2 regions of the Companilactobacillus sp. HBUAS59699 genome follow, and region 2 is predicted to be linked to the other one. Evidence: riboswitches for the same ligand, from Rfam matches in the RefSeq annotation. Region 2 holds a riboswitch; the other holds the start of a gene.
What was found. Region 2 has a riboswitch for lysine ahead of U8519_RS08020 (amino acid permease). Riboswitches for the same ligand answer to the same signal wherever they lie in the genome.
Positions count from the first base shown of each region.

Region 1: linked by a shared signal. The riboswitch ahead of lysA (diaminopimelate decarboxylase) and the one ahead of U8519_RS08020 (amino acid permease) in region 2 are both predicted to bind lysine.

Region 1 covers NZ_JAYKTV010000001.1:1,470-16,926, forward strand. The annotation lists gene dapF (diaminopimelate epimerase) at 1-515, opposite strand, end outside; gene U8519_RS00025 (aspartate kinase) at 533-1,888, opposite strand; lysine riboswitch at 2,052-2,230, shown strand; gene lysA (diaminopimelate decarboxylase) at 2,328-3,626, shown strand; gene dapD (2,3,4,5-tetrahydropyridine-2,6-dicarboxylate N-acetyltransferase) at 3,668-4,366, shown strand; gene U8519_RS00040 (N-acetyldiaminopimelate deacetylase) at 4,366-5,523, shown strand; gene dapA (4-hydroxy-tetrahydrodipicolinate synthase) at 5,524-6,411, shown strand; gene dapB (4-hydroxy-tetrahydrodipicolinate reductase) at 6,408-7,184, shown strand; gene U8519_RS00055 (aminotransferase class I/II-fold pyridoxal phosphate-dependent enzyme) at 7,198-8,391, shown strand; gene U8519_RS00060 (aminotransferase class I/II-fold pyridoxal phosphate-dependent enzyme) at 8,453-9,661, shown strand; gene U8519_RS00065 (aspartate-semialdehyde dehydrogenase) at 9,674-10,738, shown strand; gene U8519_RS00070 (AzlC family ABC transporter permease) at 10,834-11,550, shown strand; gene U8519_RS00075 (AzlD domain-containing protein) at 11,540-11,863, shown strand; gene U8519_RS00080 (sugar O-acetyltransferase) at 11,916-12,467, shown strand; gene U8519_RS00085 (hypothetical protein) at 12,671-13,984, shown strand; gene U8519_RS00090 (ABC transporter ATP-binding protein) at 14,361-15,050, opposite strand; gene U8519_RS00095 (ABC transporter permease) at 15,054-15,457, opposite strand, start outside.
Region 2 covers NZ_JAYKTV010000003.1:311,722-327,178, forward strand. The annotation lists gene U8519_RS08000 (DUF916 and DUF3324 domain-containing protein) at 1-434, shown strand, start outside; gene U8519_RS08005 (BspA family leucine-rich repeat surface protein) at 584-3,106, shown strand; gene U8519_RS08010 (hypothetical protein) at 3,131-3,988, opposite strand; gene U8519_RS08015 (helix-turn-helix domain-containing protein) at 4,012-4,629, opposite strand; lysine riboswitch at 4,722-4,896, shown strand; gene U8519_RS08020 (amino acid permease) at 4,985-6,436, shown strand; gene serS (serine--tRNA ligase) at 6,726-8,015, shown strand; tRNA gene U8519_RS08030 (tRNA-Asn) at 8,081-8,153, shown strand; tRNA gene U8519_RS08035 (tRNA-Thr) at 8,236-8,308, shown strand; gene U8519_RS08040 (aldo/keto reductase) at 8,884-9,882, opposite strand; gene U8519_RS08045 (FAD-dependent oxidoreductase) at 10,621-11,973, shown strand; gene U8519_RS08050 (EAL domain-containing protein) at 12,555-13,247, opposite strand; gene U8519_RS08055 (FAD-dependent oxidoreductase) at 13,341-14,696, shown strand; gene U8519_RS08060 (YfhO family protein) at 15,204-15,457, shown strand, end outside.

The DNA.
Region 1 (15,457 bases), on a different contig from region 2:
AGATGTGGATTAGGGACAGCAACGGCTGTAAATTTCTGTCCACTAATGAATTCTGGTACTTCTGTATCGATCAATTCCAACTTATCCTTATATTGGAAGGGTAGATCATCCTTAGCAAAGGATATTGGTGATATTTCGACACTGAATGCTGGAACATTGTCATAGAAGTTTTCGGATTTTTCAACGCTCAAATTAGTTTCAAATGTTTCGATTTTGAAGGAATCCTGATTGAGCTTTTCGGACAAGTAACGAGATACGGTACGTAGGCCATTACCGCACATCTTGGCTTCGCTACCGTCGGCATTAATAACCCGCATTTGTCCCAAGCAATCGTTATATTTGGAATCATTTACTACTAATAAACCGTCAGCTCCATCTAGGATATTATTTTTAGGGTTACAAATTTTAATAGCTAATTGTTTTAGTTCATCATCAGATAATTGATTATTTAATTGTGTTTGATCCAGGATGAAAAATTTGTTTTCTGATCCGTGAACTTTTAATAGTTGAGCCATTTTTCCACCTCATTTAATTAATTAAAGAATGTATCATAAATATTTCTAACTGCATTGTCAGCATCTTTGGCCTGTGTTCCGATCATGATGGATATGCGTGAAGCACCCTGATTGATCATATGAACAGCGATGTTGTTCTGGGTCAAGGAATCGATTATTAGTCCGATGGTATTGATATTGTGGGCGATTCCTTCTCCAACTATCATAATAATTGCATAATCATCGATCCATTCCAAGTAATCTGGTTTGATCGTCGCTCTGATTTCAGCACAGAGTTTTTTAACCGTCTCGTTATCTAGCTTGCTTTTATCGAAGATCACGGTTAGATCATCGATACCTGATGGCATGTGCTCGTAAGAAATTCCGTATTTATAAAAGATTTGTAGTAGTTTCAAAGTGAAACCTACTTCTTTATTCAACAAGTAGCGATGAATATATAAGGCTGAAAAACGTTGTGAGCTGGCAATACCAGTAATTAAATTAGCTGGATCGAACAAGAATTGAGAAGGAACGATCATTGTACCGGGTGCGGTAGGATTGTTGGTATTCTTAACGTTTACTGGTACCTGGCCTTCAACTGCTGGGATAATCGCTTCATCTTGAAAGACAGAGAAGCCGGCATACGATAATTCTCGCATTTCACGATACGACATTTTTTTGATTGCTTGTGGATGGTCGACAACGTGATTGTTAGCCACATAGATTGCATCGACATCTGTAAAGTTCTCGTACAGATCGGCTTTAAATCCACGACTCAAGATCGATCCGGTAATGTCTGATCCACCACGAGTGAAAGTATAGATTGAGCCATCTTTGCTGTAGCCAAAGAAACCCGGGAAAATAATTTTAGCATCGTCGAATTGATATTTGGCTAAATTAGTGTATGTTTCAGGCAACACGTCTGCATTGTTAGGAGAACCTCCTAGTAGGAAGCCAGCGTCTTTAGGATTTAAAAATTTGGCTTTTATGCCTTCTTTATTAAGTACTGCAGCTAGAGTAATGGCATTGAGATACTCACCATGTGCTTTAAATGCTGCCATTAGATGATCATCATCTGTGAATTTTTCAGATGCCAAATTTGTAAGTTTTTGTTTGATAGTTGTGATCGTTTCGGGACTCAATTTATAATAATCACAAATTTCTTTGTATCGATCTACTATTTGATTGTATGTATCTGTATACACTTCGTCTTTTAAAACTTCATTTGCATATTTGATCAATAGATCGGTAACTTTGATATCTCCACTGAATCGTTTACCTGGAGCGGATGTAACTACAACTTTACGATCTGCGTCACTACTTACAATATTTATAACCTTCTGGAACTGTTCACCATCTGCTAGTGAACTACCGCCAAACTTGACGACTTTCACATCAATCACCTCATTAATTATTTGAAACATTAATACATTTTTAATGAAGAGTTTAGCAGTTTTATGCATTAAAACAAGATAAATGTTCGAAAAATTAGAAAAAATCATGAAAATGGTTAATTAACCTTGACTGATTATTAGAGTTGTTATAATCTTTTAACAACAAAACAAAAGAGGTCGCAACTAACATGAGTAGATAAGGGAGTCACTGCAAGGCATTGAACTTATTGAAAGGGAAGGTTGCCGAAGCGTCAGATATGCAGGATCTGATGTGCTGGGACGTGTTACTAAGATGATACGGACTGTCGCAGCAAAATGTCGCTGCGGTGCGCTTATGACAAATATGATGCAGAATAACTTTTAATTTTGGATCTCTTTGTTTTAAGCAAAGGGGTCTTTTTTTATCCCATCTCTCCAGAAAGAAAGGTTGTTTAAAAATATGATTAGTAGTGAATTGAAGAGTTCTAATGGTCATTTGATTATTGGTGGCGCGGATAGTGTTGAGTTGGCTCACAAATATGGAACTCCATTAGTTGTTTATGATGTTGAACAAATTCGTCAAACAATTGATAGCTTTCGAAAAAGCTTTGAGCAAAGCGGTTTTAAGTATCAAATCAGCTATGCTAGTAAAGCATTTGCGACTGTAGCTATGTATCAAGTTTTGAAACAAGAGAATCTTCATACAGATGTTGTTTCTGGAGGAGAATTATTTACTGCTTTAAAAGCGGGCTTTCCTGCTGAAAACATTAGTTTTCATGGTAACAATAAATCTTTAGAAGAATTAGAGATGGCAGTTGATAATCACATTGGGGTTGTTATTATTGATAACTTCTATGAAATTGAACTACTGGAAAAGGTTTTGATCGAAAAGAAAGCCTCTATCAACGTTATGTTGAGATTGACACCTGGTATTTCAGCTCATACTCATAAATATGATCAAACTGGACAAGTTGATAGTAAGTTTGGTTTTGACGTTGAGTCAGGTCAAGCTGAAAAGGCATTACAGTTGGTTTTGAAAAATTCTAATATGAATTTGATTGGAATTCATGCACATATTGGTTCACAGATTTTTGGCATTGAAGGCTTCACGATGCTGGCACATAAGATGGTAGAAATTGCGAATGCTTGGCATCAAAAATATGGTTTCACCCCACAAATTCTTAACCTAGGTGGTGGATTTGGAATCAGTTATACGGATGCTGATGAACCAATCGGGGCGGATGTTTTTATAGAACAGATTACTAAAGTGGTTCGTGAAGATTCACAAAAAGACGAATTACCATTACCAGAAATCTGGATCGAACCTGGTCGTTCAATTGTTGGCCCAGCTGGATACAACTTGTATACGATCGGTTCACACAAGGACATTCCTAACTTAAAATCTTATATCAACGTTGACGGTGGTATGGGAGACAACATAAGACCGGCATTGTATCAAGCCAAGTATGAAGCAGTTGTAGCTAACAAAATGGATGCCAAACTTATCCAAGATGTACACGTAGCTGGAAAGTATTGCGAATCAGGAGACATCTTGATAGACTCAGTGAAACTACCAGAAGTTCAACCTGGCGACGTGTTAGCAATGTTAGATACTGGAGCTTATGGTTATTCAATGGCTTCAAATTATAATCGTAATCCACGTCCTGCAGTTGTGTTTGTGGAGGGCGGCAAAGATAAGTTAGTTGTCAAACGAGAATCATTTGAAGATTTAACTCATCTAGATCTGAATTATTTATAAGAATTAAATACATATAATAGGTTGAAAGTGGAGGAAGTACAATGAGCAAGATGAACGCTGAAGAAATTATTAATTACATTGGAAATGCTAAGAAAGTAACGCCTGTTAAGGTTTTTGTTAAAGGGGATGTTGCTAAATTAGCAGTTCCAGATAACGTTAAATCATTTTTGAATGATTCAACTGGAGTTTTGATCGGTGATTATTCGGAAATCAAGCCGTTATTAAATGAAGTTGATGATTACTATATCGAAACTTCTGCACAAAATTCAGCTGTTCCAATGCTTGATATTAAAGGAATCGATGCCCGTATTGAGCCGGGAGCCATTATCAGAGATCAAGTTGAGATCGGCGATAATGCAGTTATTATGATGGGAGCGGTTATCAATATCGGTGCTGAGATCGGTAAGGGAAGCATGATTGATATGGGCGCCGTTCTTGGAGGCCGTGCCATTGTTGGAGAGAACTCACATATTGGTGCTAATTCAGTATTGGCAGGAGTGATCGAACCAGCTTCGGCCGATCCTGTAAGAATTGGTAATAACGTTACCGTTGGAGCTAACGCCGTAGTCCTTGAAGGTGTACAAGTTGGCGATAATGCTGTTGTAGGTGCTGGAGCAGTGGTTACTAAGAACGTTGCACCTAATGAAGTAGTCGTTGGAGTTCCTGCCAAGGTTATTAAAGTTAAGGATCAGAAGACAACTGATAAAACACACATTGAAAGTACATTAAGGAAGTTGTAATTATGACTTTAACCGAAGATGAACTGATTCAGATTAGAAGACATTTTCATCAGATACCTGAATTGGCGTTACATGAAATTCAAACTCATGAGTACCTGTTGGAAGTTATCAAAAACTTCTCTCAAAAAAATTTAAAAATAAAAGAGATACCAGAATTGCCTACGGCACTATTAGTTAAAGTCAATGGAAGTAATCCTCAACGTACGATCGGTTATCGAGCCGATATGGACGCCTTACCAGTGACAGAGACTAATGGCCTAAGTTATGCGTCAAAACATAAAGGAATCATGCATGCTTGTGGACACGATCTTCACATGACGGTTGCATTAGGAATCTTGAATTATTATTCTGAGCATCAACCAATTGATAATTTAGTATTCTTCTTTCAACCAGCTGAAGAGAGTGAGAGTGGTGGTCGCAAAGCGTATGATCTAGGTGTTTTCAATGGTGAATATAGAATTGATGAGTTTTATGGATTGCATGACAATGCTGATTTACCAGCAGGCGTTATAGGATGTCGTAACGGTACTTTGTTTGCTGGAACAACGGAAGTAAACGTGATAGTTCATGGTACAAGCGGTCACGCAGCCTATCCCCATGAAGCAAACGATGCAGTCGTGATCGCGGCTAACTTTATTACGCAAGTTCAGACAATTATTTCTAGAAATATTGATCCAACTAAATGTGGAGTTATCACATTTGGAAAGCTTGAAGCCGGTACGATCAGGAATGTTATTGCTGGTACAGCAAGAATCGAAGGTACGATCCGTGGTTTGACTCAGGACATGATTGAATTCATTCGTCAGCGGATCGTTGAAGTTGCTAAGGGATTGGAAGTTTCGTTTAACGCTAAGATCGATCTTGAATTCAATCAAGGCGGATATTATCCAGTCGAAAATAATCCAGAATTAACTACTAGATTTATTAAGTATATGAAACAATCAAGTGCTAAGTATCAAGATATGGCATCGGCAATGACTGGTGAGGACTTTGGCTATTTATTAAATAAGATTCCTGGAACAATGTTTTGGCTGGGGGTAGATAGCCCCGGATCATTACATTCAGCAGACTTTTTACCAAAAGAAACGGCAATTAAAGATGGTATTGAAGCATTTACTGGCTTTTTAAATTACCGAATGAATTCGGAGGAAAATTAGATGTTAGAAAATGTAGATTTAATGACCGCAATTGTCACCCCATTTACGGATGATGCAAAAGAAATTGATTATAATGCACTTAAAAATTTAACAAATCATTTATTAGATACAGGTAGTAAAGGCTTTGTCATCGGTGGTACAACTGGTGAAACACCTACATTATCAGAGGATGAAAAATTAGCTCTTTATTCACATTTTGTTGAGATCGTAAATGGCCGAGTACCAATAATTGCTGGAGTTGGTAGCAATAGTACGCAAGCGACGATTGATTTTACTAATAAGGTTGCTGAAATCAAAGGTATCGACGCTGTATTAGTAGTCGTTCCTTATTACAACAAACCTAACCAACGAGGAATGATTGCACACTTCCAAGCTGTTGCTGATAATTCTCCATTGCCAGTTATTATTTATAATATCCCAGGTAGAACGGGAGTATTGATGGAAAAAGAAACTGTTGTAAGTCTATCCAAGTATTCCAATATTGCTGGAGTAAAACAATGTAATACGATTGCTGATTTGGAATATATTGTGGAACATACTAGTGATGACTTTGCAGTATACAGTGGTGAAGATGCCCAAGCGTTGTACGCTAAGGTTCTTGGCGCTAATGGTGTCGTCTCAGTGGCATCACACATTTATGGTGATTTGATGAGTGAGATGTATCAACAATTAGATGCTGGTGATTATAAGGCTGCTGGAGCAATTCAACGTGAACTGACACCGAAGATGGCAGCATTGTTCATGTATCCATCTCCTTCACCAACTAAGGCCGCATTGAATGAGATCGGTTATCACGTGGGAGGATGTCGTTTGCCAATTCTGCCATTGAATGACGATGAGAAAGATATTTTATTCAGCAAGCTAAATATTCAGGAGGTAATCAAGTGATAAAAATAATCGTATCCGGATTTAACGGTTCTATGGGACAAAAGGCTGTTAAGATGGTTAACGCTAATGATGATTTTGAATTGGTAGGAGCTTTCAACCCAATCGTTAAGGATTTGTCTCCTGAATCTTATGGATTAGACCAGTCAGTTAAGGTCTTCAATGATTTGTCTCAGATCAACGTTGATGCAGATATTTGGGTAGACTTTAGTATCCCTACGGCGGTCTACGATAACACTAAGTTTGCAATTGAACATGGCTATCGTCCAGTCATTGGAACTAGTGGTTTGAGTGAAGAACAAGTGTCTGAATTAAAGTCCTTAGCCGATAGTAAAAAAGTCGGTGGGATTATTGCATCAAATTTCGGAATCTCAGCGGTATTGATGATGAAATTTGCACAAGTTGCAGCCAAGTATTTTGACCAATCAGAAATTGTGGAAACTCATCATCAAGATAAGTTGGATTCACCTTCAGGAACAGCTTTGAATACAGCTAGATTGATCCATGAAGTACAACAAAAAGATCAACCTGAAAATCCCAATGAGTCCGATCCTTTGGGAACTCGTGGCGGAGATTACCATGGAATTAAAATTCATGCTATTCGATTACCCGGCTTCATCGCTGATGAGGAAGTTATTTTTGGAAGTACTGGTGAAAACTTAGTAATCAAGCAGAGTACGACCGACCGTGAATCATTCATGAAAGGTGTTCAGTTAGCTATCAATGAAATTATGTCACGTGATGAATTAATTATTGGATTAGAAAAAATTATTTAACGGAGATGTTCTTATGCCAGAATTAGCAAAGAGTGTAGAAAATATTGAAAATGAATTAGTCAAACCATTTGGAGACAACAAAATTCTTGCCTTCAATTCTAAAATTGCAGGTATTCCAGGAATCGTAAAATTAACTCTTGGTGAGCCGGACTTTAATGTTCCAGAACATGCAAAACAAGCAGCAATCAAAAGCATCAATGATAATCAATCACATTACACACCACAAAAAGGAATTCCTGGACTACGTGATGCCATCAGTAATTACTTAGCAACTGATTATGGTGTTAAATACGATCCTGCAACTGAGATCATCGTAACTATCGGTGCGACTGAAGCTATTTTTACATCTCTCTATACGATCCTAAATCCTGGCGAAAAAGTCATCGTGCCAACACCTACTTTTTCAATGTACATGGACGATATTAAGTTAGTCGGTGGGGTACCAGTTGAAGTTGATACTTCCAAAGATGGCTTTAAGATCACACCTGAAAAATTGACTAAGGTCCTAGAAGAAGAAGGTACTGCCGCTAAGGCTCTGATCATCAACTACCCTGGTAATCCTACTGGTGTTGTCTACACTAAAGCTGAATTAGAGGCATTAGCCGATGTTGTTCGTGACAAGGGTGTCTATGTTATTTCTGATGAAATATACAGTCAATTAGTTTATGGTGAAAAACACGTTTCATTCGCTAGTGTACTTCCTGGTCAAACAATTTTGATCAATGGTTTGAGTAAGTCACACGCTATGACTGGATACCGTATCGGTTACATAGCTGCACCTAAGGGCTTTGTAGATCAAGCCGCTAATGTTCACTCATTCGCTGTTACTTGTCCATCCAATCCAGCTCAATTTGCTGCTGAAGAAGCCTTGAAGAATGGCCATGAAGATCCAGTAGAAATGCGCAAGACATATAAAGAACGCCGTGACTTTATTGTTGATGCTTTGAATAAGATGGGTTACGAAACTATTAAACCAGATGGAGCTTTCTATGTATTTCCTAAGATTCCAGCAGGAATTAATTTAAACTCAAATGATTTCTGCTTGAAGCTTGCCAAGGAAGCTAAGGTCGGAGTTATTCCTGGCGATGCCTTTGGTGACGCTGGTGAAGGATACTTCAGAATTTCATATGCCACTTCAATGGAAGACATCAAAGAAGGTATGAAGCGTTTAGCAGCTTTCACCGATAAATTATTACAAAAAAACTAATTTAATAAGATATTTTGTTATAGTATAGTAGTTGTATAAAAAGAAAATAGGAGAGTACGTTATGCCAAAGTTAGATTCATCTGTAAAGAATGTTGTAAATGAAACAATCGCACCATTGGGAATTTCACAGATTAGATTTTTCGCACAGAAATTTGCTAAGATTCCTGGAATTATCAAATTGACATTGGGTGAACCAGATTTTAATGTACCCGAACATGTTAAGGCAGCAGCTATTAAGAGTATTGAAGATAATGATTCTCATTATTCTGAACAGCGCGGTACGATGGGACTTAGAAAAGCTGTATCAGGCTATTTAAAGAAACAATTTGATGTTGAATATGATCCAGAAAGCGAAATCATTGTAACGATCGGTGCTACTGAAGCGGTCTTTGTTTCACTGGCAGCCATTATCAATCCTGGAGATAAGATCATTGTTCCAACACCAACATTTGCATTGTATTTACCAATCATTAAGGTTCTTGGTGGAATTCCAATTCAAGTAGACACAACCCCTGACAATTTCCGCTTGACCGGTAAGAAATTAGCCGAGGTAATCGAACGTGAGGGAGAAGACAATGTGAAAGCTTTGATCTTAAACTTCCCTGGTAATCCAACTGGATTTGTCTATTCTGAGGATCAATTGAAAGAAATCGTGGATGTTGTTAAAGACAAGCCAATGTATGTTATGTCTGATGAAATTTATGCTGAATTAACATATGGCCGTAAACATGTTTCTCTAGCTAAGTTGCTTCCTGGTAAAACAATTTTGATCAATGGTTTGTCAAAATCTCATGCCATGACCGGATATCGTATCGGTTATGTTGCTGCACCAGCTGAATTTGTAGTCAATGCCGGTAAGATGCACGCTTATACCGTAACGGCTCCATCTAATCCAGCTCAATATGCAGCACAAGAAGCTCTGGAAAATGGTATCGATGATCCAATTGCAATGCGTAAAATCTATCAAGAACGTCGTGATTATATCGTTGAACAACTGAATGACATTGGTTATAAGACACAATTACCAGAAGGAGCATTCTATACATTCTCAGCTATTCCTGAAAAATTTGGTTTGAATGATGTTGAGTTTGCTACAAAACTTGCTGAAGAAGGCAAAGTTGGTGTTACACCAGGATCAGCCTTTGGTAAGGGTGGAGAAAATCACTTCAGAATGTCTTATGCATCTTCGATGGAAGATATTCAAGAAGCAATGAAACGTTTGCGTGAATTTACAGAAAAGTTAGAAAATGAAATTAATATATTAATATAAAGGATGAATATTATGAGTGAAGGTTATGAAGTAGCTATTTTAGGTGCAACGGGTGCCGTGGGAACTCGTCTAATTCAACAATTGGAGCAATCAACAATTCCAGTATCAAAGATTAGATTGTTGGCTTCCAGTCGTTCAGCTGGTAAGAAACTTCAATTCAAAGGTGAAGATGTTGTTGTTGAAGAAGCAAAACCTGAGTCATTCGAAGGTGTAGATATCGTTCTTGCTTCTGCTGGTGGTTCGGTTTCAAAGAAACTTCTTCCTGAAGCAGTCAAGCGTGGAGCTGTCTGTGTTGATAACACCAGTGCATTCAGAATGGAACCAGATGTTCCACTAGTTGTACCTGAAGTTAATGAAAAGGCACTCTATAACCATCATGGCATTATTGCTAATCCTAACTGTTCTACCATTCAAATGATGGTTGCACTTGAGCCGATCAGAAAAGCTTTTGGTTTGAAACAGATCATTGTTTCTACCTATCAAGCAGCCTCTGGTGCTGGTCAAAGCGCACTTAATGAGTTATATAGTGAGGCTCAGGATTATCTTGATGGTAAAGATATGTCAGCTGATATATTCCCAACTAAGGGTGACAAGGAGCACTATCCACTTGCCTTTAACTTATTACCACAGATCGACGTCTTAGAAGATAATCTCTACTCACATGAAGAGTGGAAAATGATTCATGAAACAAAGAAGATTATGCTTGGAGATATGGATGATCCTAAGATCAAAGTAACAGCTACATGTGTCCGTGTACCTGTTCCAATCAGTCATGGTGAATCAATCTATATCGAAGTTGAGGACAAGGACAATGCCAGTGTAGAAGCAATCCGTAAGTTGATTGATGAAGCACCAGGTGCAGTCTTAGAAGATGATCCTGAACATCAAGTTTATCCACAACCAATTAATGCAACTGGCAAACGTGATACATTTGTCGGCCGTATTCGTCCAGATCTAGAAAACAAGGGAGCATTCAATATGTGGGTCGTTTCAGATAACTTACTAAAGGGTGCCGCTTGGAATACAGTACAAATTGCAGAAAGATTAGTTGCTGATGATCTTGTTGAAGTTAAATAGCATTCATTAATGGGTCTTGTTTGGTAGCATGGAGAATATGTTGCCTTATGAGGCTTTTTTTATTTTTTAGCAATATTTTTTGAGGGGTGATCAGTATGGAAGAGATTAGAACCGATGAAGGTTACACGACATTTAGGGATGGTATCAAAAGCTGTCTGCCGACAGTTTTAGGATACTTGGGCATTGGATTTTCATTTGGTATCGTTGGTATTAATTCACATTTAAATTTGTTTGAAATCACCTTAATGTCAGCAATTGTCTATGGTGGAAGTTCACAGTTTGTTATGTGTGGCTTGTTATTAGCTAATACGTCGATCACTGGTATCGTTATGACGGTCTTCCTAGTCAATCTCAGACATTTATTGATGAGCATGACTGCCAGTCCACATTTTAGAGAAGAGTCACTCTTGAGCAATGTATCAATTGGATCATTATTAACAGATGAGTCATTTGCAGTATTTTCTACAACAGTCGCACAGGAGAAACATTTTTCGCTCCGATGGATGGAGGGACTGAACGTTACAGCCTATATTACTTGGATCGTAGCGACTTTTCTTGGTGGATTAGTTGGTAATTTTATTAGTGATCCAAATAAGTTTGGGTTGGATTTTGCTTTGACAGCAATGTTTGCTGGTTTGTTCATTACCCAATTTGAATGGGAGCTATCGAAGAATACTAAGAAATCTGTTGCGGTCGTTATAACGGTGGTTCTTAGCTTATATATTCTCTTGGGACTAGTTAGTTCATCAGTTGCGGTAATTATTTCGGCACTCCTTGGATGCGTAGTAGGAGGTTTATCATATGATAAGTAAAAATATTCTTTTAATCTTAATAGGTAGTGCCTTGGTAACGTGGATACCACGTATCACACCATTTATCTTGGGGAAAATGGTTAAGTTCCCGCCGATAATTACGAGATTCTTACAGTATTTGCCATTATCGATCTTATGCGCATTACTATTAGAAACGGTCTTCAATGCCAAAGCAGGAACACTGGCAGTTCCCAAATGGGATGTTGTGATTGCCTTAGCCCCAACCGTTATAACGGCAGTCTGGCTTAAGGATTTAATGAAGACGGTAGTGGTTGGAATTATTGCTATGGCTTTGGTACGATTAGTCATATAACAACTGTACTTAGAGTATACTCTAAGGTGTATTGTAAATATGAGGTGTTAATATGAGAGAAATTGAAAAATTAGATGCGGGAATGGAATATTATTTTTTAGATGATGAAGTTGCTGCTAGAAAGGCTCGGGCAGCTAAATTGTGTCAGGAATTCAACGCAATCCCTGCAACCGAACCTGATAAGCAGACAGCTAAAATTAAAGAAATTGTTGGATCGCACGGGGAACGAATTTCTGTTCAAGCTAATTTTAATTGTGATAATGGATCTAATATTCATGTCGGTGAGGATTTTTTGAGTAATTATAATTTGACTATTCTTGATATTGCTCCGGTCAATATTGGTAACAATGTTATGATCGGACCGAATGTTGATATTTATACAGTCAATCATCCAATGACTGCTCAAGGCAGAAGAGAATACAAGGCGATTGCTACACCGGTCAATATTGGAAATGATGTTTGGATCGGCGGTAAAGTATCAATTATGCCAGGGGTAAACATCGGTAACAATGTGGTTATTGCAGCAGGAGCAGTGGTGACTCATGATGTTCCAGACAATACTTTGGTTGGAGGAGTTCCAGCAAAGAAAATTAAAAGTCTATAATATAAGAGAATCCATTTTGGGTTCTCTATTTTTGTGGATGAGGTAGTTAAATTTAAACGTTTTGAAGTTCATATATTTTTCAATTATGTGAAATAGTAATCGATCTTACTTTCATCGGTAGTTACTATGCGTTTCTGTTGTATCGATGTGGTCAAGTATGGCAAGATTACTAATGATGAATAAATTGAGTTAAGGAGAGAATTTTGCGAAAAATTTTTGAAACTTTTTCTGAAGGTGTACTCAACCTGTTTGCTAATGTTGGTGTTGTAATACCGTATTTCTTTTGTTTGTCTTTATACAATCACAACAAGGACATTACAGCCTATGTTTTACCATTTTTGATGTTGTATACATTCAGATCAATTGGAATGTTATTGACAGTTTATATACCATTTTCCGCCAGCACGATGCTGATTGTGTCAAATCTTTTTGGTATTGTTGGATCATTACTGATCGTTGTTGCCTTGAATCCTGTGTTTGGAATTTTAGGCGGTATATTATTAGGACTAGCTTCAAGTTGGATCTGGCCATACTTTTTGACTGTCAGGACAAAGGGTAAAATCATTAATGATTTTCATATAACCAAACTTCACTGGCAAGGTTCCATCGTCGCAATGATAATTTTGGGATTGGTTGAATGGCTATCAGTTAAATTCAGTACGTATAACGTTGCCTTTATCTTATTAGCTCTATTCTTTGCCATTTCATTAGCAGGTAGCTACTCAATGAGAAGCAAAATAAGTTTCTATCATAACGGTAAAACGTCGCTTCATGATCGAAATTATTCAATTATAGGTATTGTATTCATTACTATATTAGTGATGTTAGTCTTTGCAATTCGATACTCTAGATTGAAGACCATTCCACATGCCTGGGATTTAGGCATTGGAATAGTTTCCTTGGTAGGTCTATTGATATTACTAATGTATCAATTAAAAATCCATCGAAATTTGTATCCGCTCAGTCTGGCTTCAATAAATCGCGGTATTGTAATGAACTTTGTGTTGCTATATACAATTTTTGACAGTAGTTTGAGATTTGGATTCAGCACATTATTGGTGGTTTATCTAATATACTTGGCGGGATTTGAATTCGGACCATTCATATTAAAGAAATACTTGTACATGAGATATCCATTATTGATTTTAGGCTTAATATTGTCCTTCTTTAATATCACGTATTTTGTAGGAATATTCCTGTGTTCATTGTTTGTTGGTTCTGATAACTCGATTTTGAATAATTCACTTTATAATGATCCAAAGATTGAATCAGAACGTGCTTTCTTGGTGAAATATCAATTGTCAGCTGTGGGTAATATCTCACAGCAATTGTTTTATATGATTATTGTTTATTTATTGGGTTATCTGTATCGTGTTAATGTTTTAGATTTCTTCAACGTTAATGGAAATGTTAATTCTAATTTGCTACTCGTCGTTAGATTGGCTGTTACATTTGGAGTTTTATTCTCTGGCTTTATTACTTATTTGTCTACTAGGTCTAAAAAGAAAATTAGGTAGGGGTATGCCGCTGACGATGGACAACAATTCCATCTGCCGTGGGACCGGTCTCAGCCGTGGCCGTCTTCGACATCGCTCGGAAGCCTGTAGTCTTCCGAGTCGTCCAGCGTACTAAGTGATAAATCGCTAAGTACGCTATCACGGCTGATTCCATTATTGGCCACCGTCAGCTGGGTTTGCGCTGTTTCTAGACTAAAGGGTAAGGTTACGCTGTAATAATGTAATGATTAAATTTTATATTTTATAAATAAAAACAGCATATTATGGCAATTGGATATAAACTATTCCAATCTATTTGCCATAATATGCTGTTTCTTTTGTGACCGTTAATAACTATTGCTGAACGAAAGGACACGCCCCCTCTGTTAACTTGATTCTAAGCTAATTTCATATCGTTATTCAAAGTCATTTTCCCATCCATAATTTGATACACATTGTCAGCGAATTCTATCAGTCTTAAATCATGTGTTACTACGATTACAGCGGTATTTTGTTCACGAGCCAGTTGTTGAAAAATTTTACCTACTTCAACGACACGTTCACTATCAAGGGCAGCTGTTGGTTCGTCTGCTAATACTATATCAGGCTTTGTATAAAGTGCTCTAGCGATTGCGACACGCTGATTTTGTCCACCAGATAGTTCACTAGGATACTTGTTCTTCAAATCTTCGATGCCCAACTTTTGTAATAGTAAGTCTAGTGACAAATTAGTCAAATTATGTTGTCTCTTAACTTTCTTGACTAATTGAAATTGTTCTTGAACTGTTAAATAAGGAATCAGATTATGAGCTTGTAAAACAAAGCCGATCTTGTTTAATCGTAAGGCATCACGCTGTTTATTGGACATTGATTTAACAGCTTTTCCTTCTAATTCAACATTTCCATTCGTTGGTGTTTGTAATCCCCCGGCGATAGTCAGAAAGGTGCTTTTACCTGAACCAGAAGGTCCAATGACTAGATTTAGTTCACCTTTTTTAGCAGTGAAATTAATGTCTTTCAGAACATGAACTCGACTTGATCCAGTTCCGAAGTATTTGTTGATTTTGTTTAATTGTAAAGTTTCCATAAGTTATCCTCCAATTACGCTCACGGGATCGACGTTTAAGATTATTTTGATAGGTATTAATGAACCGAGTAATCCTGTTAAAACCAAACCGATTCCAACTCCGGATAAGATTGGAATATTGAAACTCATTGGAACAGCCGCAGGAATTACAAAGGCGGTTGCAGCAGTTAAGATGACTCCAATTATTAATCCACTAACTACGAGAGTGATCGATTGAGAAATCGTTGCACCAACCAGTGTTTTAGCAGGAATACCTTGGGCTCTTAAAACGGCGTAATTTTGAATTTTTTGAATAGTCAAAATGTATAAGAATACGGCAATCACAATCAATGAGATGATCATCAAAAAGGCGATCATAAAAGTGAAAGTGGAATTTTGAGCTGAATATCCTGGTAATTTGGCTACGA
Region 2 (15,457 bases):
CTGGTATTGCCTATACCATGGATAACACTGCACCAATCAATATCAATGAGGTTACGTTAAAGGCTAAGATCTATCACAATAGTGATACGACGAAGTATAATGCTAAGAACTTACAAATTGCACCAAATTCACAGTTTAATTATTTCATTCCCGTTAAGGATTTGAGTGCAGGTAAGTACAAGGCAGTTATAACTGTTAAGAGCAAGGCTGGATATGAGAAGACCTTTACTAGAACTATTTCCGTAAGTAAGAGTGATGTCGATTATGTCGAAGAACAAGCTGAACAAAAGACCGGTCGGAAGAGTAATCAATGGATCATAATTATCGTCGGTATTATTGCCTTGATTCTGGTTGCCTTGTGGATGTTCTTGTATTATTCACAACGTAATAAGTCCACTGGATCGCATGGTAAGAAGACTAGAAGTCGTAAGTAGATTCAAAATAAGCCGCAAGGCTTATTTTTTTGCATAATTTACTAGCCAATTATGCAAAAATGCCCTTTTAGGGTAATAAAATGTGTCATAATGAAAGCGTATATAAATAACTTTATTACATGTTTTTTATAAATTGGAGGGAGACTTTTATGAAACACATGCGATTTAAATCCGACTCTAATATGGTTGTAAAAAGGAAATTATTTACGGTTGAAAAAAAGTGGGCGATCGTATCAACACTTTCTTTTGCAGGAATCCTTTTAGGAGGAGCATTAACCGGTGTAGATGTGCGCGCTGACTCTGATGTAGTAGGAACATCAGATACAGTAGCTTCAAGTAGTACGACCACGAATGATCCAAATGTTGTACAAGATCAGGATCAGTCTGTGACAGCAAATGTAACTATACAGTCTAATCTAGGCGCTATTACTGTAAATGATGTTACAGGTAATGAAGGTCAAACCGTGCCCGTTACCGTACCAGTAAAAACTGAATATAAAGCTGATAAGAGTATGGTAATAGCCAATGTGAACAACGATGGAACTATAACGACTGATGAAACTGTTGATTATACCGCCATTGAAACTAATGATGATCAAACTAATTCTGAATCTATTAGTACGTATTCATTAGCTAGTGCTCCAGTTGAAAATGGGGAAAATGATGTAAGTACTGACGATACAACAGCTGATACAAATAATATTGTTGATAGCGGTCAATTTGGAACATCGAATTGGACTATTGATGATACTGGGGTATTACACATTGGTGCTGGTGAATTAGGTTCACGCAATGATGAATATTGGGTAGACAGTAATTATTCGAATAATATTACGTCAATTCAAATAGACGATTCTGTTACAGCTAATGAAGATTCTAGTTATTTGTTTGAAGGATTAAAAAATGTGACTCAAATTAATGGACTTAACAAATTAGATACTAGTAATGTAACGAATATGAGTCGTATGTTTTCTGGTATGTCTGCGGTAAAAGATTTAGACTTATCATCCTTTGATACAAGTAATGTAACATCGATGGGCTATATGTTTTCTGATATGTCTGCGGTAAAAGATTTAGATTTATCATCCTTTGATACAAGTAAAGTTACAATTATGCAATATATGTTTTCAAATATGTCTTCGATAAAAAATTTGGATTTGTCATCCTTTGATACAAGTAATGTAATGAATATGCAGGCTATGTTTGCAGTTTCTTCATCATTGCAGGCACTAGATATATCTAATTTTGATATGTTTTCCAATAAAAACACAAGAGCTATGTTTGGTTCCACTAATATTTATAAGTTAAAACTAGGCAAAAAGGTTGTCTTTTTGAAAAATGATAGACCCACACCTTTTCCTAACGTTAGCCCTGAGTATTATGCAGTGGGTAGTGGTACTGAAAATGACCCAAAGGGTGAAAAAGATGGGGGCGAACTAACTGATGTATTTAACAAATATTTAACACCTGCTGAGCAGAGAGACAACAATGAACAGTATAGTAAATTCGATGAAACATATGTCCGTACTGAGGATGCCACTTTGTTGGTATCTGTACCGTACAGTGATGAATCACGTGAAAGCTACGAAATTAAAGAAACTGCTCATGGAGTGCCGGGTAATGAAGTTACTGCAGATATTGAAATCCCAGCAGTTGAAGGATATACCCTATATCAGAATGGAACTAAGTTAGTTGCCGATGATGATGGCAATTATCTTGTAACGATTTCGGGAACTATTGAAGGACCGGACGATAATGAAGCATTCAATGTAAGTACAAATGATCATATTGAATACAGACAGAATCCTGTTTCGGGAACTGTAACGATCCCTTCAAACCATAAGGACCCAGTAGAAGTGGAAGCTAGCGGTGAAAAAGGCACTATTATAACAATAGATGTCCCAGGATATCCAGGATACACAGCTGACAAGGAGACTGTCGAAGTATCGATCGACGAGGATGGTAACTTCTCGGTAGTTGATCCTACAGGGGCAGGGTATGTTACTTATACTAAGAACCCAACTAATAACGGCGGTGGTTCTTCAACTTCTACGCCAACTTCTGAAATAACGGATGTGAATATTGATGTGGCAACATTCGCTGATCAACCTGCAGCAAGGCTGTACGATACTCAAGGTCAATTGATCACTAATCGTGCTTTGCAGCCGAATACTTGCTGGTTCGCTGATAAGAAGTTGACTAGAGATGGTGTTTCGTACTATCGTGTAGCAACTGACGAGTGGGTCAAGATGGACGATGTCTATGTCTATACGGCAAACAACAAGTTTATCAAGACTTACAATGACTCAAGTAAGGACTTGCTCAATGCCCATCAAGTCAAATTGGGCAGACAATTGCGTGCTAATAGTGATTGGGTAACGGATATTTATACTTACATGAATGGTACTAAGTACTATCGTGTAGGAAGCAATGAATTCGTCAGTGCTGATGATGCCTTGGAGTACACGCCAATACATGCGGTAGTGCAAACTAATAATTACAACGTAACGGTCTATGATGAACGTGGTCATGCGGTAACTAATAGGCAATTGACGGCGAATAGTAGTTGGATAACTGATAAGACTGCTGTCATTGATGGCTTCACAATGTATCGTGTGGCTACTGATGAGTGGGTTAGAGCTGTTGATGTAGTGAATGTTAAAGAGAATTAATGCAAAAAAAATAAGCCGCAAGGCTTATTTTTTTGTCTTTTTCTTCTTATCAGCGTCACGAGCTTTGAGCTTATCAACGTAGACTTGATTTAATCTGACTAGCAACCAGATGTAATCAGTTCGTGTATTGGTGATATTCCAAGGGATAACTTTCATATTCTTTGGATAGAGATCTAATTCATAATCACGAGGTAAGATGTCCAAGGTTGAGATCAGGACGTCAACGTCTTTGTATTGATCACTAGGAACGACTTGGACGAATTCTAGTGTTCTAACGTTTCTCAGCACAACTTCTTCGGCGGCGTTACCGGGATCGACTAGGACTTTGACATGAATATAATCTTGCTTCTGAATCGTATTGATATAACTAGGCAGGATCTGATACAAGTCATGGGCGATAGCTTCGGCACCGTTGTGTACGCCGTGATATTCGGCATCGTCGACATCGGAGAAGAACTCATGGATATCTTGATAGAGGGATGACAAGGACTTGGTATCTTCAGGATTCTTGTCGTAGTAGCTGCCTTTAACGATACCGTCGTTAGCCATGATGTAATAGAAGATAATATCACGTGAGACGTAAGTCATGATATCTTTTAGGACTTTTTGGTTGTGATAAACGGTCATATCATCACGATAGTGTTCCTTGAGGAAGTCAATGAAGTGATAGACCAAGGCATAGAACTTGGGATTGATTCTGACATCGAAGTTCATTGGCTGTGCATAGATCTCAGCACTAGGTTGGAAGACCATCTTGTGGAACAAGTTGAGTAGTTTGTTCTCATTATCTAAGGCGTTGATCGGTACGATCGTGTAGTCTTCACGACGCAATACGTCTTCACCGAGTTTTTGATTACCGAAGACATCGTTATATTTATCCATACTGGTAATATAATTACGTTTGGTCAGTCTAATACGCGATATGGCGAGGAAGTGATAGGATTACTGAATGTCTTGCCAGAGCGGTCGATAATGTCGTCTATGTCGTCTTGCTTGATCAGTAGGAATGGCCATTCTTGACCATGATAGATATACCAGTAGACGAAGTATGCCATCCAACGGATACATTTTTCGTCACCTTTGATCTCCAGGGTGGAGTTAGAAATCTTTAAGCCGAAGTTTTTTAGGAACGATCTGAAGGAAGACATTCTTCTATTAAGTGTTGATTTACTAGTGAAGTGTTCATTACTGAAGGCTTCAAAGGACGGATTGGCGTTAGTTAGTCCGTAATTGAAGGCTTGGAAGACAATGGAATTTTGGACTAAATACAATCTGTATGTGTCGATAGCGATTTTTGAAAAATCGATCGATTCGATCTTAGTCACCTTCGGATCCATATCCGGTGCTACTTCCATGATATCTTCGAGTAAGGCTTGGAAGATATTGTAAGTCTTCTGATAAGTGAATTGCATTCTATTACTGATATTACTAAGGTTGAGCTCCTGTGGTGGCAATGATTTTATCACCGTGAGCATCCGATATTTTTCAACATCTTGCTTTACTAAGAACACTTGCTCCAACATGTTCAATTCCCCCGACTCTGGCTTATTAAATAAAACAGAATTAATTTGTGACACTACTTGCTACTATGGTAACATTTATTTATAATATTTTGTAATCAGATAGAGGCGCATTGTCAATAATTAGCACTTTTGAGTATGATAGGGTACAAAGATTTAGTGTAAAAGGTGACAATGCCGAAACTTCATTACCCCTATTGGTAATCTTGTTGGGCCGTTATTTAAGAGATAACGGACTGTCGCACATTGGTGCGTTGGGCTATTGATCATTTGGATGAAAATCGAATCCTTATTGTCAGTAGTTTCTTCTGGTAATAAGGATTTTTTTGTAAAATCCAAGATGGGGGAAACGAAAAAAATGGAAAATACTGATGTGAATCGGTCGTTGAAAACTAGACATCTGTCCATGATTGCTCTTGGTGGGTCAATCGGTACTGGACTCTTCGTTGCTAGTGGTTCGTCAATTTCGACTGCCGGTCCCGGAGGAGCATTGGTGGCATATGTTGCCATTGGTGTGATGGTTTACTTTTTAATGACTAGTTTAGGAGAGATGGCTACATATATGCCGGTTTCAGGGTCGTTTGCGACATACGCTACTAAGTTTATCGACCCCGCCTTTGGCTTCGCTTTAGGGTGGAATTATTGGTTCAACTGGGCAATTACGTTAGCTGTTGATCTTTCAACTATTTCGATTGTTGTTAAGTATTGGTTCCCAAGTTGGTCGTCTTGGAAGATCAGTTTGAGCTTCCTAGTTATTTTATTGATTATCAATCTAGTTTCAGTTGGTTCATTCGGTGAGACTGAGTATTGGTTGTCATCGATTAAGGTTACTGCGGTTATCGTCTTCTTGATCGTTGGTATTTTAACGATCATGGGTATTCTTGGTGGCGATGGACAAGCCATCGGTTTGAGTAACTACACATACAAACATGCACCATTCGTTGGCGGAGTGCCAGCGGTACTGAGCGTCTTCGTTGTTGCTGGATTCTCGTTCCAGGGTACTGAGTTGATCGGTATCACTGCCGGTGAGTCAGCAACACCTGAGAAGAGTATTCCTAAGGCTATCAAACAAGTTTTCTGGAGAATTCTTCTATTCTATATTTTATCTATTGCGGTTATTGGAGCAATTATTCCTTATACAAGTCCTAACTTATTAGGTTCAGAGGCTGGCGATATTGCTATCAGTCCATTTACGATCGTCTTCAAGAAGGTCGGTATCCCATTAGCTGCTGGTATCATGAATGCTGTTATTTTGACGTCAGTTATTTCAGCTGCTAACTCTGGTCTGTACGCTGCCAGTCGTATGCTGTGGTCAATGAGTAAGAATGACATGGCACCACATACGTTCGAGAGAACTAACAACCGTGGTGTGCCGGTATTTTCACTTCTACTCACTGCCTTAGTCGGTGGTGCCGCTTTGTTCACTAGTTTGTACGGTGATTCATTCTATGAATTACTAGTTGCGGCCAGTGGATTGACAGGATTCATCGCTTGGATCGGAATTGCCTTCTCGCATTATCGTTTCAGAAAGGCCTATATCAACAAGGGATACAGCTTGGATGATTTGAAGTACAAGGCTAAGTGGTTCCCATTTGGTCCGATCCTAGCGATCATCCTTGGTATCATCATCATTATTGGTCAAGATATTCGTTCATTAGTTAACTTTAACGTAATGCGTCTCTTGATCAGTTACAGTGGACTAATTGTCTTGTTCGTCTGCTGGGCATACTACAAGATCCGTCACCACACGAAGTTCTTGAAGTTGGACGACATCGATGTTGAACATACTAAGAGACATTATCATTATTAATTTGAATTTTAATGGATTTTAAATTACTATATAGATAAATAAACAAAGCCAAGAGAGTACCTATTTGAGAATCTTTCAGAGAAGCGATGGTTGGTGTGAATCGCTAAGATTTCTATTCCAGTATTCTAGCTAACGGGTAATGCCGTTCGGATTGATCCGATATCGTCTGTGAGTGCAATGTATTTGTTATACATTGAAACTGGGTGGTACCGCGAAAAGTAGTCGATTCGTCCCTTTACGGGATGAGTGGCTACTTTTTTTGTTTACAAATTTTAGGAGGAAAAAATCAATGCTTGATATTAAGATGATCAGACAAAATCCAGATTGGACTAAGAAAAAATTAGAGTCACGTGGTGTTACAGCTGAAGAGATCGATCACTTGTTGGATCTAGATAAGAATCGCCGTGATCTATTAGTTCAAAGTGAAACACTAAAGGAGAAGAGAAACAAAGTTTCTCAAGGTATCGCTGAAAAGAAACGTAATAAAGAAAATGCTGACCAAGAAATTGCGGACATGAAGCAAGTTGGTGCTGACATCAAAGACTTGGACGCTAAGTTGGAAGATACAGCTGACAAGATGAACTATATCTTAGTTCGTCTACCTAATATTCCTGATGATTCAGTTCCTGTTGGACCTGACGAAAGTTACAATAAGGAAGTTCGTAAGTGGGGAGATATTCCTGAATACAGCTTCACACCAAAGCATCACTGGGAAATCGGTGAAGATCTAGGTATCTTGGACTTCGATCAAGCTGCTAAGGTTTCTGGTAGTCGTTTTGTTTACTACATTGGTATGGGTGCTAGACTTGAACGTGCTGTTTACAACTTCATGTTGGATCAACACCAAAAGGAAGGCTATACAGAAATGATCACACCTTACTTGGTCAACAGCCAAGCAATGTTTGGTACATCTCAATTCCCTAAGTTTACTGAAGATGTTTATACGGTTATGGTTGATGAGAACCCATTGACATTGATCCCTACAGCCGAAGTTCCATTGACAAACTACTTTGCTGGCAAGATCCTTGATGGTAAGGAACTTCCTAAGAAGGTCACAGCTCTATCACCAAGTTTCCGTTCAGAAGCAGGTAGTGCCGGCCGTGATACTCGTGGTTTGATCCGTATGCACCAATTCAACAAGGTTGAAATGGTTAAGGTTACTAGACCAGAACAATCATTCGCTGAATTAGAGAAGATGACAGCTGATGCTGAAAACATCTTGAAGAAGTTGAACATTCCTTATCACGTAATCGTGCTATCAAGTGGGGATGCTAGTTTCAGTTCAACTAAGACATATGACCTTGAAACATGGTTGCCAGGACAAGGCAAGTACCGTGAAATCTCAAGTTGTTCAAACTGTCTAGACTTCCAAGCACGTCGTGCCCAAATTCGTTACCGTGATGAAAATGGCAAGGCTCAACTAGTTCACACATTGAACGGTTCAGGTTTGGCTGTTGGTAGATGTGTGGCTTCAATTCTTGAAAACTATCAAAACGAAGACGGATCAGTTACAATTCCTGACGTTTTGGTACCTTACATGGGTGGAGTTACAAAAATTACTAAAGAAAATGCTAAATAGATATTGACGTTTTATTAGTAGATTGATAAAATTTAATAGTTGTTGAAAAGCGACTATTGAATTATTCCGGATTAGCTCAGTTGGTAGAGCATCTGACTGTTAATCAGGGTGTCGTCAGTTCGAGTCTGACATCCGGAGTTATATACTTAGGAAAAACCTAGGTGCGCTGATAATACATCTAGTTCTTGCGAATTAGATGTATTTTTTTATAGGCGCTTTTGCCATCTTAGCTCAGTTGGTAGAGCATCGGTATCGTAAACCGGCGGTCACAGGTTCGAATCCTGCAGATGGCACTATGTGTATTTAGAACATCTTTTGAATAGATGTTCTTTTTTTGTTTTATGGGGGATGCCGTCTCCAGAGAAAAGTATCTCCGCTCGCTGTATGACCGGTTCCAGCCAAGGTCTGGAACCTCGCTTTAGAACTTTTCTGAGGACCGAAAATTTCTAAAGTCGTCAGTGTTGTAAGAACGGAAGACCACCGTTCGACAACACTATTACGGCTAGCTCCGATACTTTTCTCTGGAGACTTAGATACTCTTTAAATATTTGTGATCAAAAAAATCTGTTAGAAATCCTTATTGGAATTCCTAACAGATTTTTTACTTTATAGTAATTATATACCGACAAACAAAGGCCCCAGACGAAGTCAGAGGGGAAGTCGGAGGTTGAAGATGAAAAAATCCCGCAGTGGCAGTGGTGTTAAACGAGTGAACTTCTCGTTTTTACAGCACTAGACGTATTTTGAAATTCGCGGGTTTGCGCGAAGTTCAAAATCGAGTCTGGAGACCAAGGCTCCAGACGTTCTACACAGCAGGATTTTTCATCTTCGACCGGAGACGGAAACAGCAGTAGAACACCACACTACCTTAACCCCTGATCAAACCGTCAATCTCACTAACCTCATCAGCAGAAAACTTCAAATTATCCAAAGCACCTAAGTTCTCATCCAAGTGCTCAACACTAGTAGTACCGATAATTACACTAGCCACGACCGGATCCTTCAATAACCAAGCTAGTGACATTTGACTGAGTGTTTGATCACGATTCTTAGCAATGTCGTTTAGCTTATTCAGCTTAGCAACCAAGGCATCTTGACCCTTGTCCAACAAATCAGTATTAGTGCGATGGATGTTGAAGTCGTCAGTAATGCCGTTGAGATAACGATCTGACAATAGTCCTTCGCATAATGGGCCGTAGGCAATTGCACCAACGCCATTATCTTCGAGTAGTTTTGCCAAACCACTAGTTTCAACGTGATCGTTCAATAGATTCATACTCATTTGATCAAGTACGAAGGGAGTACCTAATTTTTTGAACAATGAAATAGCTTGCTTGAGTTCTGGTACTTCGTAATTTGAAACACCAACATAGAGTGCTTTACCGGAACGAACAATATCGTCCAATGCTCGAACTGTTTCTTCAATTGGTGTTTGGTCATCGTAACGGTGGGCATAATAAATATCCACATAGTCAAGGTTCAATCTTTGTAGTGAATCATCGATATCTTGAAGTAATGACTTGCGAGAAGTACCGATACCGTAAGGACCATCGTGGATCTCGTAACCAGCTTTGGTAGAAATAACTAGTTCATCACGATATGGTTTCAAGTCGTCTTTTAGGATTTGACCAAGTAGTTCCTCGGAAGTTCCGAAGCCGGTTTGACCATCGCCATAGTGATTAGCAACATCGAAGTGGAAGACTCCTTTGTCAAAGGCGTGCAAAATAACTTTTCGACGTTCGCTCAGTGGATCAGCACTACCAAAGTGGCGCCATAATCCTAGAGAAATTGGTGGAAGCATTAGGCCGGTAGAACCGGCGTGACGCACAGAATTATTGTTGTAACGATTATCTGATGCAGTATACATTTTATTGACCTCCCAATTATTAAATACTCTTTAATGGTAAGCTAACGTGGATTTTTACTCAAGAATAGCATTGTTAAAAGAGCACAAAAAAATAGGCTCGCCTCTTGGGGGGACGAGCCTATTTTGTGTCACACATACTGTGTAACGGGTTACCAGTAGTGCAAGTGGCCAGATATGATTATGTGAGGTTTCCAAATTTGTCAAAAATAGAGAGGGATTTTATTAATTAATGAAAGCATTCAATCAGTGATCATCGGAATGGGAAAATGGAAACTGACGAAACTAACTCGATAAGTATAAATTGATTGAGGGGGGCAATTTATATTTACTTTGAGTTGTAATAGAACCTGCTACGATATGAGGATGTGTACCGTAACACGTTTTACTTATTTAATAAAAGGAAGGAATTGCATTGGCAATCATATCTGTACCCCTTTCACATTGAAGAGTATACAACATTTGTTTAAACAATTCTATTCAATTTAGACAAAAATTTTTATTTGTTTTTAACATCACAAACTAATATATTTGTATGATAATATAGTTACTTCTTGCTTTACGGTCAAAAATAGTAATTTGGTTATTGAGAGAGAAGGGGAAACGTTGCTATAGATGGATTTGTATTAAATATCAGTCATGGCATATTTTTTTATAAATCTTGGGTAAGCGCTTGCTTAGGTTTGACATTCTGTCTATAGCAATAGTTTAAATTATCACAATAGAAGGATGGTAGATACTATGAAAGTTAGTATTATTGGTTGTACACACGCAGGTACATTTTCAGCAATGAACATTTTGAAGGCACATCCAGACTGGGAAGTTACAGTCTACGAACGTAATGATAATTTATCATTTCTGTCATGCGGAATCGCTTTGTGGGTAAGTGATCGTGTTTCAGATCCTAATAAGATGTTCTATTCAAGTCCTGAGGATCTCGCCAAGTTAGGTGCAAACATGCAGATGAAGCATGATGTAACTAATATTGACTTTGATAATAAAAAACTAACTGTAAAAGATTTGGAAACTGGTGATGTTTCTGAACATGACTATGATAAATTAGTCATCACTACAGGTTCAGCTCCTATCGTTCCAAATATTCCTGGAATCGACTCTGATCGTGTTCAATTGTGCAAGAACTGGACAAATGCTACAGAGTTGAGAGAAAATGCTCAAAATATCAAGAGTGCTATTGTTATCGGTGCTGGTTACATCGGTGCTGAATTGGCAGAAGGTTACGCTACTCTTGGTAAAGAAACAACTTTGATCGATGCTTTGCCAGATGTTTTGGCTAAGAACTTTGATAAGAATATGTCAGAAGTCGCTGAAAAGGACTATCGTGACAATGGTGTAACACTAGGACTTGGTGAAAAAGTTCAATCATTCGAAGAAACAGCTGACGGTGTTATCGTTAAGACTGATAAGAATGAATACAAGGCTGATGTTGCGGTAATGTGCGTTGGCTTCAGTCCTAACACTGATATGTTCAAGGATGAATTCGAAACACTTCCAAATGGTGCTTTGATCGTGGATGAATACATGCACACCAGCAAACCAGATGTCTTCTCAGCTGGGGATGCTGCATCAGTTCACTACAATCCAACTAATGATAATCAATACATTCCTTTGGCAACGAATGCTGTTCGTCAAGGTATCTTGGTTGGTGCCAATATTGAAAAAGACACTGCTAAGTACATGGGAACACAATCATCATCAGCCGTTGAACTATTCGGTAGAACATACGCTGCTAGTGGTTTGACAGTTGGACATGCCAAAGTTCTCAACAAAGAAGTAGAGAGCGTAACGCTTGAAGATAACTATCGTCCAGAATTCATGTTATCGACAACACCAGTATTGATGAACTTAGTCTGGGATCCTGAAACACGTGAAGTACTTGGTGGAGCTTTGACAAGTATGTACGATGTATCTCAATCAGCTAACTTGCTATCCTTAGCTATTCAAAAGAAAGTAACTATTGATGAGCTATCTATGGTTGACTTCCTCTTCCAACCAAACTTTGACAAGCCGGTTAATTATGTCAGTGCTTTGGCAATTGCGGCTGTGGAAAAAGCTAACAGCAAGGTTGTTGAGTAGGTAGGTGTTCTGATGCCGCCCGCGGTTGAAAACAAGAAAGCCGCTGTGGGACCGCTTGGAGCTAAGATCTCCAAGCTCGATTTTGAACTTCGCATAGACCGCGAATTTCAAAATACGTCCGTGGACTAAGCGATAAATCGCTAATTCCACAAGCACTGCGGGCTTCCTTGTTTTCGCCCTTCGGCTCAACATGATAAGTATGGAATGGGATTGTGATGATTGTTCTATTTATTTTTTAGGAGTGGACAGGGCTAAGTTTCATGTTTTGTTCATGATATTGCATGACCTACAGTTAAATTAAGTAATTACACAAAAACAGCACGTCTGACGATTTTGTCGAGACGTGCTGTTTTATTTTGAAAAATTAATTATCACTCTAATCAAGTAGTAACGAAAAAAATAGCTGAAGGCGAGCAACAATGGAATCCGCCGTGATAGTGTACTTAGCGATTTATCGCTTAGTACACTGGACGACTTTGAAGACTACAGGCTTCAAAGCGAGGCTTAAGACGAAGACTTAAGCCGGTCCCAGGGCAGATGGAATTGTTGCCCACCTTCAGCGGCATACAACCAAGCAAATTCTAATACAAACAACAATCATGAGGTAACTTCAATAATTGCGGCTTACTATAATAGTAACCTTGCTTAAGGTGCACACCCAATTTGTCACTTAATTGATGATCAGCTTTGTCTTCAATACCTTCAATAATCAAGCGCAAACCGTATTCTTGGCTCATTGCATGCCAAAAATGAATTTTTTGTTTCATCTTGTCATCAATAAACTTCTTACTAAAGTTTTGTAAAGCAAATTTTAATTCTGAGGCAAATGGTAATAAATCTTTGATGTTTTGAAAATGATTAATACCTGTTCCAACGTCATCAAGTGATATTTGCATTCCTCTATCCAAAAAATCTGACAGTTTTTGGATGATCTCTTCTATCGGATAATTATGAGGGCTGTCATCCTCAGTTAGTTCTACTACTAACTTAGTTGGGTAAATTTGTTGCTGACTTTGGATTATTGCTTCAGAAATCGTTGTTGTCATAAGTTGCTCACGACTGATATTCACGGATAAGCGACGAACCTTGTCTGATAGTACCTTGGTTGTTTCAATTAATAAATCGGCAGTGATTTGTGGATCGATTGCGGAGAATGATTCTGGCAAGCGCCAACCTTCCGGTGTATGTTTCTTCATTAATAATTCGTATCCAATGATAGTATCCGTATGAGTATCTACTTGTGGTTGAACAAAATAACGATAAACTGATGTCAATAAACGTTTCCTCCAAAATATAATTATTTACATAATTTAATATAACACTATAATATACTATGATAATATTCGACAGAAAGAAAGGGTTAATTTATGAAAGTCGTCGTCATTGGTTGTACTCATGCAGGCATAGCTGCCGTTAAACAGATTTTAAATTATTATCCTGAAACGGAAATTACAGTATATGAACGTCAAAATAGTATCTCTTATTTGTCCTGCGCTACGTATTTACATATCAAGGGAACTGTTAAGACACTTTCAGATGCCCTATATGCCGAACCGGAAGATTTTGAACGTCAAGGAGTCGACATGGAGATGAATCATGATGTCATCAGTCTCGATGCAGATAAGCACTCACTGTTAGTTCAAAACCTTGAAACTAAGAATATGGAAAAGGTCACGTATGATAAGTTGATCGTGGCAACAGGCTCAATTACTGCTATACCAACTATTAGCGGGATCGAAAATCCAAAAGTCTTGTTGTGCAAGACCTACGAACAAGCCCGCAATCTGTGTACTTCAACTTTGAAAAAGCAACGAATCGCCGTTATTGGTGGCGGATATGTTGGAGTTGAATTGGCTGAGGGTTACGCTAAGTCAGGTCATGAGGTATTGTTGTTCCAACAATCAGAATATCTATTGAACAAATACGTTGAACCAGTGATCTCAAAGGCTGTTGCTGAAAAGCTCAGAGATAACGGCGTTCAAGTCTTTACTGGAGCTCGGGTCCAGGCTTTTTCTGATACTCAAAATGGCGCCTTGGAAGTTACTGCTGATGGTAAAAAATACGAAGTCGACATGGCAGCAATGAGTGCTGGGATGATTCCTCAGACTGATTTGCTTCAAGGTCAAGTCGATATGGCTGAAAATGGTGCTATCATCGTTGACGACTACATGCATACGTCGAATCCAGATATTCTAGCAGCTGGTGATGCGTCAGTCATCCATTATAATCCAACGAAGTCCGTTAGATATTCACCACTGGCATCTCACGCCGTTCGTCAAGGAACCTTAGCCGGTATCAATGTGTTGGATCGCCGATTGAGAACGATCGGAACACAATCGACAACGGGGATGTTGGTATTCAATCAAACCGTCGCCACTACTGGATTGACAGTAGAAGATGCTAAGGAAGCAAACCTGAATGTTGCCAACATCGTCTATACTGGACCTTACCGACCAGATTTCATGCCGGATACGAAGCCAGTTACAGTCGTATTAGTCTATGATCGCAATACCCGCAAGATCTTGGGTGCTCAGCTGATGAGTGAACATGATGTATCACAATCTGCCAATACAGTTTCAGCCTTGATCCAGAACGATGCCACGATCGATCAACTTGCCTTGTTAGATATGTTATTCTCACCGAACTTCAATAATCCATTTGATTACTTGAATTTGGCAGGTCAAAAAGCAGTCGAACAAGAAAAAGGCTACTTAAGAACTTAATTTTGCTGGATGTTTTTTCACACTTTATTCCTATTTTGAGCGGATTATTTTCATAATATCCGGTTACTATGTATGCATAGTCATCAAAAGAGGTGAATCATATGAAAAAACATCCATTTTTAGCTATCGCTGGTGTATCAGTTATTGCCACAGTTTTTTTGTCGTTAATAATGTAATATTACTTTTTAAGTGGGTACACTATTTAAGTGCTAACGAAAAATAGCTGACGATGGGCAACAATGGAATCCGCCGTGATAGTGTACTTAGCGATTTATCGCTTAGTACACTGGACGACTTTGAAGACTACAGGCTTCAAAGCGAGGCTTAAGACGAAGACTTAAGCCGGTCCCAAGGCAGATGGAATTGTTGCCCACCGTTAGCGGCAATAGAAACCCTGGCAATAGACCATCTAACGTATACTCAAAATCAAGCCTTTTTTGATGTAATCGACTTGATTATATGTTATTAATTACGTAAGGTTTTAAGGTAGTTTAATGGGAGTTCAGGATGAAAAAAAATCGTATTGGATATTATTTGGGTGCCTTTGCAATCAATTTGATCATTATTTCAATGATTTTTTGGTTCAACGGCTTAGTTCCGTTTGGAAATAATAATTTTTTAACGAGTGATCTGGGAACACAATATATTGCCTTTCTAACCGAGTTGCGCCGGCAATTAGTTCACGGAAATCTCCATTTATATTTGTTTAGTCAGTCGTTGGGGGATAACTTTTTCCCAATCATCAGCTATTATTTGTTATC